Regions from separate parts of the Gordonia sp. ABKF26 genome, predicted to be linked through region 2. Evidence: riboswitches for the same ligand, from Rfam matches in the RefSeq annotation. Region 2 holds a riboswitch; each other region holds the start of a gene.
The links. A riboswitch is a leader RNA that binds a small molecule or an ion and turns the genes downstream of it on or off. The one in region 2 is predicted to bind thiamine pyrophosphate.
Positions count from the first base shown of each region.

Region 1: another riboswitch for thiamine pyrophosphate. It lies ahead of thiO (glycine oxidase ThiO); the one in region 2 lies ahead of AB4Z55_RS08010 (TenA family protein).
Region 3: another riboswitch for thiamine pyrophosphate. It lies ahead of thiC (phosphomethylpyrimidine synthase ThiC); the one in region 2 lies ahead of AB4Z55_RS08010 (TenA family protein).

Region 1 is NZ_JBGCVZ010000003.1:1,062,826-1,067,579, reverse strand. Features, by position in the region: gene AB4Z55_RS05410 (ABC transporter ATP-binding protein) at 1-504, opposite strand, end outside; gene AB4Z55_RS05405 (thiazole synthase) at 574-1,371, opposite strand; gene thiS (sulfur carrier protein ThiS) at 1,364-1,564, opposite strand; gene thiO (glycine oxidase ThiO) at 1,561-2,625, opposite strand; TPP riboswitch at 2,620-2,730, opposite strand; gene thiE (thiamine phosphate synthase) at 2,778-3,503, shown strand; gene AB4Z55_RS05385 (hypothetical protein) at 3,827-4,210, shown strand; gene AB4Z55_RS05380 (NUDIX hydrolase) at 4,228-4,710, opposite strand.
Region 2 is NZ_JBGCVZ010000003.1:1,660,723-1,665,476, reverse strand. Features, by position in the region: gene AB4Z55_RS08025 (flavin-containing monooxygenase) at 1-1,338, opposite strand, end outside; gene AB4Z55_RS08020 (TetR/AcrR family transcriptional regulator) at 1,532-2,140, shown strand; gene AB4Z55_RS08015 (LLM class F420-dependent oxidoreductase) at 2,254-3,111, shown strand; TPP riboswitch at 3,141-3,236, shown strand; gene AB4Z55_RS08010 (TenA family protein) at 3,224-3,934, shown strand; gene AB4Z55_RS08005 (ABC transporter substrate-binding protein) at 3,931-4,754, shown strand, end outside.
Region 3 is NZ_JBGCVZ010000003.1:5,384,989-5,389,742, reverse strand. Features, by position in the region: gene thiD (bifunctional hydroxymethylpyrimidine kinase/phosphomethylpyrimidine kinase) at 1-203, opposite strand, end outside; gene thiC (phosphomethylpyrimidine synthase ThiC) at 203-1,891, opposite strand; TPP riboswitch at 1,883-1,997, opposite strand; gene AB4Z55_RS25005 (GNAT family N-acetyltransferase) at 2,208-2,555, shown strand; gene AB4Z55_RS25000 ((2,3-dihydroxybenzoyl)adenylate synthase) at 2,569-4,227, opposite strand; gene AB4Z55_RS24995 (salicylate synthase) at 4,384-4,754, shown strand, end outside.

The DNA of each region.
Region 1 (4,754 bases), 600 kb from region 2:
ACCGCGGATCCACACGATCCCCTCCGGATCGAGGCCGTTGACCGGCTCGTCGAACAACAGCGTGTGCGGGTCGCCGATGAGGGCACCCGCCAGACCGAGTCGCTGCGACATGCCGAGCGAGAAGCCGCCCGCGCGTTTCTTGGCCACCGACGTGAGCCCGACCGTCTCGAGCACCTCGTCCACCCGGGCGACCGGGATCTGGTTGCTGGCCGCCAGCCATCGCAGATGGGAACGCGCACTGCGGTTCGGGTGCACCCACCGGGCGTCGAGCAGCGCGCCGACCTGACGCAGCGGATGGTCGAGGTCGCGGTAGCGCTGACCGTTGATCGTGGCCGTACCCGAGGTCGGGCGATCAAGACCGAGCATCATGCGCATCGTGGTCGACTTGCCCGCACCGTTGGGCCCCAGGAAGCCGGTCACCCGTCCCGGCCCGACTTCGAAGGTGAGGTCGTCGACCGCGCGTTGACCGCCGAAGTCCTTCGTCAGATTCGCTACCCGCAACACGCCTCGACCATAGCCGTCCAAGCCGGAGCGGCCCGGTCCGTCATTCGGACGGCCTGTCGCGGGCGACCGTCAGCTCTGCTCCCGGCCGGGCGAGGACGCGTGGGCCCAGAAGCGCTTGGGGATCCGGCCCGCCCGCGCGGCGAGCCGGCCCGCGATCACCGCATGCCGCATCGCCGTCGCCATCTGTTCGGGGTTCTCCGCGCGGGTCACCGCGGTGGCCAGAAGTACTCCGTCGCAACCGAGTTCCATCGCCAGGGCCGCGTCGCTCGCGGTACCGATGCCGGCGTCGAGGATGACCGGCAGCGGGTCGTCGAAGCGGGTGCGGCAGTCGTCGACGATCATCTCGATGTTGTGCGGGTTGAGGATTCCGAGGCCGGTCCCGATGGGCGAGCCGAGTGGCATCACCGCGGCCACGCCGAGATCGGCGAGTCGCGCGGCCAGGACCGGGTCGTCATTCGTGTAGGCCAGGACGACGAATCCGTCCGCGACCAGGGCGGCCGCCGCGTCGACGAGCTCGATGGCGTCGGGCATCAGGGTGCGCTCGTCGGCGACCACCTCGAGCTTGACCCAGTCGGTCTCGAACGCCTCGCGCGCCAACTGCGCGGTCAGCACCGCCTCGGCGGTGGTGTGGCACCCCGCCGTGTTCGGCAGGACCGCGATGTCGAGCCTCCGCAGCAGGTCGAAGACCCCGGTGCCCGAGGCGGCGTCGACGCGGCGGACCGCGACGGTGGTGAGTTCGGTGCCCGATGCGACGAGTGCGCGTTCCAGGGTCGCGAGATTCGACGCGCCCCCAGTGCCGGTGATGAGCCGAGACGAGAACTCGCGGCCGCCGATCCGCAACGGGTCGGGTGTCAACTGGTCAGCCACCCTGCACCGCCGTGACGATCTCGACGACGGCGCCATCGGTCATGGTGTGCCGGTCCCAGCGGCCGCGCGGGACGACCGCGCCGTCCACCGCGACCGCGATCCCGCGATCCGGCAACCCGAGTCCGGCGACCACATCGCGCACCGAGGCGTCGGCCTCGACGTCCACTGTCTCGCCGTTCACCGTGATACTCATTCCTCGACTCCTTCCAGGATCGACAGGACCCGCTCCGCGGTACCGGGAGCGAGGACGATCCCATTGCGTCCGTGCCCGGTCGCCACGACCGTGCGGGCGTCCACGCGGGTGACGAGCGGTAACCCGTCGGCGGTGCACGGCCGCAGACCGGCCGCCGCTTCGGTCAGCTCATACGTCCGCAGCCCGGGCATCACCTCGATCGCGTCGGCCAGCAGGTCGGCGACCCCACCGGCCTGCGGCGTCCGGTCGGCCATCCCCTCCGCCTCGTACTGGGTCGCCCCGACGACGACCCCGTCCTCGCGCGGGACCACGTACACGGCGCGGCCGTGCAGGCGAGCCCGGACGACGTGGTCGGGCGGGGGCACCGACCACCGCGTGCGACGAAGCCGCAGGATCTCCCCCTTGGCCGGGTGCAGGTCGACGTCCGGCCACAGTGCCGCGGTGCCGAGTCCGGCGGCGAGCAGGACCTGCGCGTCGGGGCCCAGGTCGTCGACATCGGACAGGGACTCGAGGCGAGCGGAGACGAGTTCCACGCCGGCACTGGTGGCCGCGGCGCGCAGCGCCTCGAGCAGTCGACGGTTGTCCACCGACCATTCCCCGATCGCGCGGTAGCCACCGACGAGTCGAGAACTCAGTGACGGTTCCAGCGTTCGGATGTCGCGGCCGGTCACCGGCTGCAGCGCGGCATCGGTGCCGGGCTGACCGGACCAGACGAAGTCGGCGAGGTGTCGCAGATACTCGAGGTCGGTGGCCGAGGCCGCGACGAAGAGCGAGTCGGTGGCGGTGACGACGGCCGGATCGTCGAGTCGCTTCACGAGCGCAGGCCAGCGGCGGACCGACTCGACCGACAGGGCGAGCGATGCCTCCTCGCCGGGGATTCCCTCGCCGAGCGAACCGAGCATGCCGCCCGCGACCCACGAGGCGCGCTCCTCGGCGCCGGCGTCGAGTACGCGAACCCGCCACCCGGCGTCGGCCGCGGCGACCGCGCACGTCAACCCGATGACGCCGCCGCCCACGACCGTGAGCGGGCGGTGCGCACGCTTCTGCTGAGGGGAATTCACGCTGGAATCACCTTCCTTCGCCGGAATGACCCGGATCAGGTTCGACGGTCAGCGGATGGGTCCGCACTCTCAGCCCGGCCGATCCGGACTCCCGTGTGTTCGTGCGGTCCACCCTACGCCCGGGCCTCGGGCGTCCGGTTAGCCTGGTCGGCGTGACGACCCCGAACCCCACCACGTCAGCGTCCGCGGACTCCGGCCGCGCGGCGGACCGTCGTCGTCGGCTCTCCGCGGCCCGCCTCTACCTGTGCACCGACGCCCGGCGCGAACGCGGCGACCTCCTCGACTTCGTCGATGCCGCGCTAGCGGGCGGCGTCGACATCGTGCAGCTCCGTGACAAGAACTCACCGGGCGAACGCGAGTTCGGGACCCTCGAGGCGCGGGAGGAACTCGAGATCCTCGCCGGGTTGCGGGCCGTCGCCGATGCGCACGGCGCATTGCTGGCGGTCAACGACCGCGCCGACATCGCGGCGCTCTCCGGCGCCGATGTCCTGCACGTGGGACAGGGCGACCTCGCGCCGTCGGCGGCCCGCCGGATCGTGGGCCCGGAGGTGATCATCGGCGCCTCGACCCACGACCCCGAGCAAGCTGCCGCCGCGATCGCCGACGAGGACGTCGACTACTTCTGCGTCGGCCCGTGCTGGACCACGCCCACCAAACCCGGCCGCGCCGCCGCCGGCCTCGACCTCGTCTCCGCAACTTCGGAAATGCTGTCGGGGACACCACAATCGCCGAAGCCGTGGTTCGCCATCGGCGGCATCGACGCCGGCCGCGTCGGCGAGGTCACCGCACTCGGCGCCGAGCGCATCGTCGTCGTCCGAGCGATCACCGCGGCCGCGGACCCGGCCGCCGCGGCCCGCGACCTCGCCGGGATGCTGTAGCGGCTCACCGCCGGCCGCGGGCAAACACGTTTGCCCGGTCGATACCTCGGGTCTATGGTGGACCGATCATGTTGTGCATCACGAGCGTTCTCGTAACCCGCCGCAGCGGGGTCTGACTCTGACCGACCCCCCGCTGCGGGTCGGTTGCGCTCTCCAGTCGGTCATCCGTTCTTCGACCGAAATCGGTTAATGAGATGCACCCTCTTCATCTGTCCCATCCATCCTGTTCGTGGCATGAGTGCGGCGACCGCCGCGGTGACGATCTGTTCACCGAGCGGTACGGACGTCCGCTTCCCCCTGGAATGCACGAGGAGGCGACCGGGATGACCTGGCAGGAATTCACCGACGAATGCTCCCGCGGCGGCGCGATCCGGCTCGGATCATGGTCGGTCGTGTCGTGTCCGGGCGACCTGGTCGAGTGCCGGGCGACGCTCGCGATCGCCGACCGCATCAGGTCGTGCAGCGCGGTCGCCGCCGGTCCGGTCGGCGCGATGACCTCGATCCTCCACGACGTCGGCGCCCCGGTTCAGATCGTCCGCCTGCATCAGCGGGTGGTCGACGGCGTGGTCACGACGTTCCTGCTGTGCGAGAACGACGGCCGCCAGGCGTGGGCCGCCGGCGAGGGTGCGAGCGGCGACGAGGCGAACGTCCACGCCCTGATCGCCGGCGCGAACCGTCTGCTGGACGCCGATCGTGTCGGGGTCTGACGGGTAGGGAGCGGGACTCAGCTCTGGGGGTCGAGCATCGCGATGCGCTCGCGAAGCGTGGGCCAGGCGAGCCCGAACGCCGGGTGCAGCGGCAGCTGGTCGACGCGCTTCTCGTCGACCCACCGCAGCTCGGTGGATTCGAAGTTGGCGACCGTGCGGACCGGCGAATCGGTCTCGGCGATCACGGTCGTGTAGGTCCATCCGCCGGGTGACTCGTGGGTGACGACGGCCGCGACGACGCGCAGATCGTCGCCGGTGATGCCGGCTTCTTCCTCGGCTTCGCGAATCGCCGTGTCGACGGCGCCTTCGTGCGAGTCGCGCGCGCCGCCGGGCAGCGCCCATGTCCCGCCCTGGTGCGACCAGGCGGCGCGATGCTGGAGGAGCACACCGGTCGATCCCTCCGGCAACGGCGCCCGCAGCAGCAGACCTGCCGCGCCGTGGACACCCCAATATCGTGAACCGTCGGGATCGATCACCCAGCCGTCGCCGTCGCCGCGCACCACGCCTCCTCGCAACCCGATCGCGTCGACCGGGTGCCTCCACC
Region 2 (4,754 bases):
GCCGGCCCATTCGGTCGGCCCCTGCTGTTCGGCCCGGCGGATACCCGCCGGAATCTCCTTGGTCCGCATGTTGTGTTCGTACAGATAGTGATCGAGCTGCTGGGTGTGCCGCGGCCGATCGAGCATGTGGCCGGTGTAGTACTGCATGTCGGCCTCGATCGTCTGCCGCATCTCCGGCACCGACGGGAGCCGGTAGTGCCCCGTGGCGTAGGCCCCGATCAGACGGGCCTGACATTCCACGAACGGGAACAGCGTCGGGACCGCCTGCGCGAAACCGGCGAAGACGAGGTCGTCGATCCCCGGATAGAACATCCGCTTGTACAGATCGATGCGATTGTCCGGGGCGCTGATGAAGTCGGGATCGAAGAACGGGAAGGTGATGTTGTATCCCGTTGCGTAGATGATGATGTCGAAATCGTCGGAGGTGCCGTCGTCGAAGTGGACCGTCGAGCCGTCGAATCGGTTGATGTTGGGCTTGGGGATGACGTCGCCGGAGCCGAGCCGGAGCGGCAGCTCGACCGACTGGGTCGGATGTGCTTCGAAGAACTTGTGATTGGGCGTCGGTAGTCCGTAGTCCTCGGGACGTCCTGCCGTCACGGGCTGCATGACCTGGACGAACTTCCGCTGCCACGACGTGGGCAGGTACGGCGTCGACCGGTAGTACTTGTCGGCCGGTTTGCCGCCGAAGTACTTCGGGACGATCCATGCACCCGACCGCGTGGACAGGGTCAGCTTGTTGTCCAGTGCCTTCGACGACAGCTCGACGGCGATGTCGGCCGCGCTGTTGCCGAGTCCGACGACCAGGATGCGCTTGCCCATGAAGTCGTGCGGGGTGCGCGGGTCGATGTAGTGGTGGGCGTGCATCTCGATGCCGTCGAACTCGCCCGGGAAGTCCGGCCACCGGGGGTCCCAGTGGTGCCCGTTGGCGACGACTAGCAGATCGAACCGGCGTCGCTCGCCCAGCTGGGTCTGCAGTTCCCAGCCGCCGCCGTCGAGTCGGGTCGCGTGTTCGATGCCGTTGGTGAACTCGATCGACGAGTAGAGGTCGAAGGCCTCCGCGTACGAGTCGAGATAGGCCTTCACCTGGGTGTGGTGCGGGAAGTCCGGGTACTCGTCGGGCATCGGGAAGTCCCGGAACGACAGTTGGTGTTTGGAGGTGTCGATGTGCAACGAGCGGTATGCGCTGCTGTGGCCGTTCGGATTGCCGAACGCCCAGTTGCCGCCGACCCGGTCGGAACTCTCGAAGCATGTGTACGGAACGCCGTAATCGGTGAGCATCTTGCCTGCGGTCAGACCGCTGATGCCGGCCCCGATGATCGCGGTGGTTGGTAAAGGCACACTGCCCCCTCGTCGGACACGTCGTGGTTCGGTCGTCTGGGTCTCGGTCATGCGTGTAGACAGATTCTGGTTTGTGTCTACACGATGCGACGTATCGTGTACACAGAATCCGCGAACTGTCTACGACGCCGTCGTCCGTTCGCCGGAACCGCCGACGAGTACGCAGCAGTGCGCGCAGACCGTGACCGCAGGAGTGTCCGTGACCGAAGCCCCGACCACCACGGTCCAGGACCGCCTACTCGATGCGACGGAGAAGCTGCTCGCCGACAAGGGGATTCGCGCGACGACGATGCAGCAGGTGGCCGAGACGGCCGGGGTCTCGCGCGCGTGGCTTTATCGGCACTATCCCGACAAACCGTCCATGATCGGTGCCACCATCGTGCGCCTCACCGAGTCCTTCTGGCGGGACGCACGCGCCGAACTCGACGGGATCGACGACTTGGCGGGCCGGCTCACTGCCGGTGTGCGGATCGGCCGCGGCGCGTACGACGACCCCGGAACCCTGCTCATGCGGCTGCGCACCGACGAACCGACCGAGTTCGCCGAATGCGCCGGCGTGGGCGTCGTCAAGCTCGTCCCCGACCTCGCCGCGTTCTGGTTCCCGTTCGTCGAGCACGCCGCGCACCGGGGCGAGATCCATCCGGGACATGACCTGCGCGAGGTGTCCGAATGGGTTGCCCGCGTGCTGATCAGCCTGGGTACGTCGCCAGGTGAGACCGTCGACATCGACGACGCATCCCAGGTCCGACGACACCTCGAGGTCTTCATCCTCCCCGGGTTCCGCACCGATCCACGCCACTGACCGCGTCCGAGCCCTGGTCCTCCTCTGGTCTGGGTGACGCCAATCACCTAGACTGGTGTCCAGTCAACCGTCCGGCCGTCCCGGGCGGCCGAACGACGCCGTCGGAGGGCACCATGGATTTCGGGATCGTGCAGTTCACCAGTGATCGCGGATTGAAGCCGCACGTCCTCGCCCCACTCATCGAGGACGCGGGATTCGCTTCCTACTACGTTCCCGAACACGGGCACATCCCCACCAGGCGCGACGCGGCGCACCCGCGCACCGGTGACGAGACCCTGCCCGACGAGCGGTACATGCGCACGCTCGACCCGTGGACATCGCTGGCCGCCGCCGCCGCGGTCACCGAACGCATCCGTCTGGCCACGGCGGTCGCCCTTCCGGTGCAATCGGATCCGATCACGCTGGCCAAGACCATCGCGACCCTCGATCACCTCTCGAACGGACGGGTGACCCTCGGCGTCGGATTCGGCTGGAATCTCGACGAACTCGCGGACCACAACGTGCCGCCGAAGCGCCGGCGCACCATGCTGCGCGAGTACCTCGAGGCGATGTCGACGCTGTGGTCGGAGGAAGAAGCCGAATACGACGGCGAATTCGTGCAATTCGGTCCCAGCTGGGCGTGGCCCAAGTCGACCCAGGCGCACATCCCGGTCCAGGTGGGTGCGGCGGGCAACGAGAAGAACTTCAAGTGGATCGCGCGCAGCGCCGACGGCTGGATCACCACCCCGGGCGAGGAGGACATCGAGGGTTCGGTGTCGCTGCTCAAGCAGATCTGGGCCGACGCAGGTCGCACCGGCGATCCCGAGATCGTCGTCCTCGACTTCCGACCGGTTCCCGAGAAACTCGAGAAGTGGCGCGAGATCGGTGTCACGACAGTGCTGTACGGCCTGCCCGACGACTCGGTGGAGCGCGCGACCGGTTACCTCGCGAAACTCGCGGGAAAGTTGGGTATCGCTCCGGCAGTCGTGTAGAGGCCCGAATCCCTCTGCTAGCCTGGGTGCGTTCTGACACGGGGTGCTCCGCAACTGCGGGGCTGAGATGAGACCCGAGAACCTGTCCAGGTAATGCTGACGAAGGGATGTCATGTCTTTGCATGCGCACGCGCCGGATCCCGGCCGCTTCACCGACCACCTGTGGGAACAGACGACAGCTCTGCGAGCGTCGATCGACGATCTCGAATTCCTGCACCGCCTCGGAGACGGCACGCTGCCCCTCGAGGTGTTCCGCACCTACCTGGAGCAGGACTCGCTGTACCTGGCCGGGTACTCGAAAGCACTCGCGATCCTGGCGTCGAAGTCGCCCGACCCGCAGACCGCGGCATTCTGGGCGAACTCGTCGTCGACCGCGGCCACCGTCGAGGTCGCCCTGCACGGCGACCTGCTCGGGGGCGGCCAGTTGCCGCCGCGGCAGGGTGAGCCCGAGCCGTCGACCGCGTGCCTGGCCTATGTGTCCTACCTGATCGCCACCGCAGCGACCGAGTCGTACGCGGTCGGTGCCGCCGCGGCGCTGCCCTGCTTCTGGATCTACGCCGACGTCGGCCGGGGACTGGCGGCGAGCGCCGCCGAGGTCCTCGCCGCCGACCCGAAGCACCCGTATGCCCAGTGGGTGACCACCTACGACGCCCCGGAGTTCCAGGAATCCGCCGCCCGGGCAAGGGAACTGGTGGATGCGGCGGCGGCGTCGGCCGGCGCGCCGGAACGGGCTGCGATGTCCGCGGCGTTCACCATCGCCACCCGGTACGAGCTCATGTTCTGGGACACCGCGCTGAACCCCTACGCATGGCCCGCCGCATGACCGGCCGCGTGCGCCGCGTCCTGGCCTGCCTCGTTGCCACCGTCGCGGTGTTGTCGACGGCCACCGCGTGCGGGTCGGACACCGCCTCCGACAACACCATCCGGTTCGCGCTCGACTGGACCCCGAACACCAATCACACAGGCCTGTTCGTGGCGCAACAGCGCGGGTACTTCGCCGAGTCCGGCCTGGACGTCGAGATCCTGCCCTACAACAACACCTCCGTCGACACCGTCGTGGACGCGGGGAACGCCGAATTCGGGATCAGCACCCACAGTTCGTCCACCTTCTCTCGGGCATCGGGCGCGCACACGATCTCCGTGCTGGCACCACTACAGCGGTGGGCGACAGGTATCGGTGTCCGCGCCGACCGCGCCGACATCACGAGCCCGAAGGACCTCGACGGCAAGACCTATGCCGGGTTCGGTGACCCCGGTGAGGTGGAGACACTCAAGCGGGTGATCCGGAACGACGGCGGCACAGGTGAATTCACCTCGGTCACCCTCGGCACCTCCGCATACGAGGCCGTCTATTCCGGGAAGGCGGACTTCACCGTCTCGTATCTCGCCTGGGAGGGCATCGAGGCCGAGCACCACGGAACGCCGATGAGGTATTTCCACTACACGGACTTCGGTTTCCCGGAGGCCTACGCGATCGTCGTCGACGCCAACGAGGACTGGCTGAACGAGAACCCGGAGCGTGCGGGCCGGTTCGTACGGGCGCTGCAACGCGGCTACCAGGCTGCGGCCGACGACCCGGATGCCGCCGCCCGCGACCTCATCGCCGCCAATCCGGGCGCGTTCAACGACGAGAAGCTGGTCGT
Region 3 (4,754 bases), 3.7 Mb from region 2:
ACACACCCGTGCACCCCGAGCAGGGCGAAGGTGCGCATGTCGGCCTGGATTCCCGCACCACCACCCGAATCCGATCCGGCGATGGTCAGGACCCGAACGGGAGCAGAACCGGGCTGCGCAACAGGGAGTTCCACGAAGCCTTCCTTGTCGACCGTGCGTCGATCTCCGTCGACTGTGCGTTGTTTCGCGTTGACTGTGCGCATCACTCGCCACCAACCGTCTCGAGCGGCAGGTACACGCGGTTCCCGGCCTCGGTGAACTCCGCCGACTTCGCGGCCATGCCCTCCGCGATCGTGCGGTCGATGTCCTCGGCGGTGACGAGACCGTGTTCCTCGGCATAGGCGCGGACATCTGCCGAGATCCGCATCGAGCAGAACTTGGGCCCACACATCGAACAGAAGTGGGCGGTCTTGGCAGGCTCGGCGGGCAGTGTCTCGTCGTGGTACGCGCGAGCGGTGTCCGGATCGAGTGCGAGGTTGAACTGGTCGGTCCATCGGAACTCGAAGCGCGCCTTGCTGAGTGCGTCGTCGCGTTCCTGGGCTCGCGGATGGCCTTTGGCGAGGTCGGCGGAGTGCGCGGCGATCTTGTAGGTGATCACGCCGACCTTGACATCGTCGCGGTCCGGAAGTCCCAGGTGCTCCTTCGGAGTCACGTAGCAGAGCATCGCGGTGCCGGCCTGGGCGATCATCGCTGCCCCGATGGCCGAGGTGATGTGGTCGTACGCGGGTGCGATGTCGGTGGCGAGGGGGCCGAGGGTGTAGAACGGTGCCTCCTCGCACAGCTCCTCTTCCAAGCGCACGTTCTCCGCGATCTTGTGCATGGGGACGTGCCCCGGTCCCTCGATCATGACCTGCACGCCATGCGATTTGGCGATCGTGGTCAGTTCGCCGAGGGTGCGGAGCTCGGCGAACTGTGCTTCGTCGTTGGCGTCGGCGATCGACCCCGGGCGCAGACCGTCGCCGAGGGAGAATGTGATGTCGTAGCGCCGGAAGATCTCGCACAGCTCGTCGAAATGCGTGTACAGGAACGACTCCCGGTGATGTGCGAGACACCACGCGGCCATGATGGAACCGCCGCGCGAGACGATGCCGGTGACGCGCTTCGCGGTCAGCGGCACGTACCGCAGCAGGACGCCGGCGTGGACGGTCATGTAGTCGACGCCTTGTTCGGCCTGCTCGATGACGGTGTCGCGGTACAGCTCCCACGTCAGTGAGGCGGGGTCGCCGTTGACCTTCTCGAGTGCCTGATAGATGGGAACGGTGCCGACCGGGACCGGCGAGTTGCGCATGATCCATTCCCGCGTGGTGTGGATGTCTGCGCCGGTCGACAGATCCATGATGGTGTCGGCGCCCCATCTGGTGGCCCACACCATCTTCTCGACCTCGTCGGAGATGGAGCTCCGGACCGCCGAATTACCGATGTTCGCATTGACCTTCACCGCGAAGCGCTTTCCGATGATCATCGGCTCGGACTCGGGGTGGCGGTGGTTCGCCGGGATCACCGCGCGCCCGATCGCGACCTCGGAGCGGACCAGTTCGACGTCGACACCCTCCCGGGCGGCGATGAACCGCATCTCGGCGGTGACGATCCCGGCGCGCGCCCAGGCGAGCTGGGTGCTCGCGCCGTCGATCGGGTCGGGCCGGTGCCAGCTGTCGCGAATGGGTGCGAGGCCCTTCTCGACATCGATGTGTGCCGCGTCGTCGGTGTACGGCCCCGAGGTGTCGTAGACGTCGAGATGCTCACCATTGGTGAGGTGGATGCGGCGCTGCGGCACGCGCAGATCGTCGACCGAGAGGTGGTGTTTGACGCTGCCCTCGATGGGACCGAGGGTCAGGAACCCGGAATCGGCGGGTGCGCTGCTGTCGTATGTGGCGGATACAGGTGTACCCATGGCTCAACTCCCTACGCCGGCATTACCCGGACAGGTTCGAGCGGTCGGCGACCGCCCGTCGCCATCTCAGCCCTCGGTCATCGTGAGAGCCCCCGCGGTGTGTAGTTGTCGTGCGTCCGCAACCCTACATCGCCCGACGAGGCGGGCGGGCAGGGTGCGGCGAACCGTATCGATATGCGACAACCGAGCCATGGGGTCGGCAGTTACGGTTCCGTAAGGTACCGTGTGACCCGGATCACAGGCGGGTGTCATGTCGAGTCAGTGCCGGCGCGCGCCGATGGTCCGATGTCCGTGATCACGAGGTGAGGAGGGTCGGGTGCTCCGCAAGCATCGTCAGCGACCACCACAGTCGGCGAAGTCGATTCTGCAACAGATCTCGCAGGTGGTACACAACCCCGACCGCGACCGATTCGAACTCTGGGTGGCCGGCGATCTGGTCGGCGTTCTCGGGTACACGACCGAGACGGCCGACGGTCAGACGACCATCACCGTGCTGCACACCGTGCTCTACGACGAGTACAGCGGACACGGTCTCGCCACCCGGCTCACCCGCACCGTCGTGCACTACACCCGCGAACAGGGCGCCCGGCTGCGTCCGGTGTGCACGTTCACCAAGCGCTACCTCGACAGCCATCCCGGGATCGTCACCCTCGCTCCGGTGTGAGGGGTGCGCCGGCTCAGTCGGCGAGCAGGGTCTCGCGCAGCACCTTCTTGTCGATCTTGCCGACCGCGGTCACCGGGAGGGTGGTCACGATCCGCACCGCGTCGGGCAGTTTGAACGAGGCGAGTCCGCGCTCGGCGAGGAACGTGCGGATGGTCGCGAGCTCCAGCGGCTGGGCCGGGGGGTGCTCATGCGAGAGCACCACGGCGGCGCAGATCTTCTCCCCGAGTGCGTCGTCGGGTAGGCCGACCACCGCCACCTGTCGGACCGAGTCGTGGGCGAGGAGGTTCTCCTCGACGTCGTCGGCGGCGACGTTCTCGCCGGCCCGGACGATGGTGTCCTTGATGCGGCCGGTCACCGCGAGGTGGCCCGACGGCAGCCTCGTCACCTTGTCGCCGGAGCGATAGAAACCGTCCGGCGTGAAGGACTTCTCGTTGTGGGCTGCGGCCCGGTAGTAACCGCGGATCGTGTACGGCCCACGCACCAGGAGTTCACCTTCCGTGCCATCGGGGACGTCGTCGCCGTCCTCGTCGACCACGCGCACCTCGTCGAGCTCCGACATCGGCGAACCCTGCACCTGGTGAACAAGCTCGCGCGGTTCATCGAGACGGGTGTAGCAGATCAGACCCTCGGCCATCCCGAACACCTGCTGCGCGACGGGGCCGAGTGCGGCGTCGAGGGCGACGGCGTCGGGCTGGGCCAACTTGGCGCCGCCGACCTGCAGCAGGCGCAGCGAGCTGATGTCGGCGGGTTCCCACTCGGTCGCCGCGCACCAGAGTTGCGCGAGGGCGGGGACGAGCGACGTCACCGTGATGCGGTGTCGCTCGATCAGGTCGAAGGTGTTGTCCGGGCTGGGGTTGTCGGCGAAGACGATGTGCCCGCCGACGCCGACCACGCCGAGGATGCCCGGGCAGCTCAACGGGAAGTTGTGTGCTGCGGGCAGCGCGACGAGGTAGGTGTCGTCGGCGGTGAGGCCGGCGATGCCCGCCGACAGTCGCGCGTTGAGGTCGTAGTCGTCGTGCGTGCGGGCGATCAGTTTCGGCAGGCCGGTGGTTCCCCCCGAGACCAGGAACAGCGCAGGCAGACCGGGGTCGGGGCCGTCGGGGAGCGCGGTCGCGGCGGGGTCGGCGTCAGGCAGCGCCGCGAACCGGCCGGGATCGCCGGAGATGAAGACCTGCGCGATGTCGGGCACCCGCGACTGCAGTTCGGCCGCGAGGTCGCGGAGGTCGAACCCCCGGCGGCCGTCCTCGCCGATGTAGGCGACCGCGCCCGAGCCGGTCGCGAGATGGGCGATCTCGGTGATCCGGTGCGCCGGCAGTGTCATCACCGGCACGACACCCGCGCGTAGGAGGCCGAACAGGGTCACGGCGAAGTCGAGGGAGTTGTTGAGCTGCAGGACGACCCGTTGGGCGGGCCGCAGACCGGCGTCGACGAAACCGGCGGCCCGGCGCAGGGTGGCGGCGCGGAACTCGGCGTAGGTGAGCGTTCGCGGACCGTCGGTGGATGCGTCGGTCACCGCGGGCGCATCGGGGGAGCGCTCGGCCGCGACGTCGAGGGCCGCGAACAGCGGGCGGCCGAGGAACACACCCGCGTCCCGGTATCGCTGGGCCTGTGCATCGGTGTGGGGGGAGAAACCGTCGAGCAGATCGGTCACGTGGTCGAGGTGCGTCGGCATGAGTTCATTCAAACACAGCCAGGATAGGGTAACCTTACCGGTCGATGCGGGACGGTGGGCCCGCTCTCGACCGTGGGGGGTTGTTTGATTAGGCTGCCCTAAGCTTCCCTATGATCATCGGTGCTCGAGTGCATCACGACCGGAGGAACGAAGGACATGTCGCTGACAACCGAATCGCACGCCGCGCAGTTCGTCGACCTGCTCGCGCCCGCCTCGCCGCTGGGTGAGTCCGATGCTGCGCGGATCACGGCCGCCTGGGCGGGTTCCGGCGAGTTCGGCGATCATGTCGTCTACGAGCGCGACCGGCGATGGACCTTCGCGGCCGGGGTGCGTGCTCGTGTGGTCGTGACGCGGAGCGAGGTCATCGTCGACGATCAGGGTGACCGGACGACGACGCCGTGGCGCGGCGACCCCGCCGACGCGCTCGCTGCCGCGACCGCTTCGTTGTCGATCCCGGACTGGCGCGTCTACGGCTGGGTCGGCTTCGACTTCTGCGCGCCCTATCACGGCATCCTCGACCGCGTCCC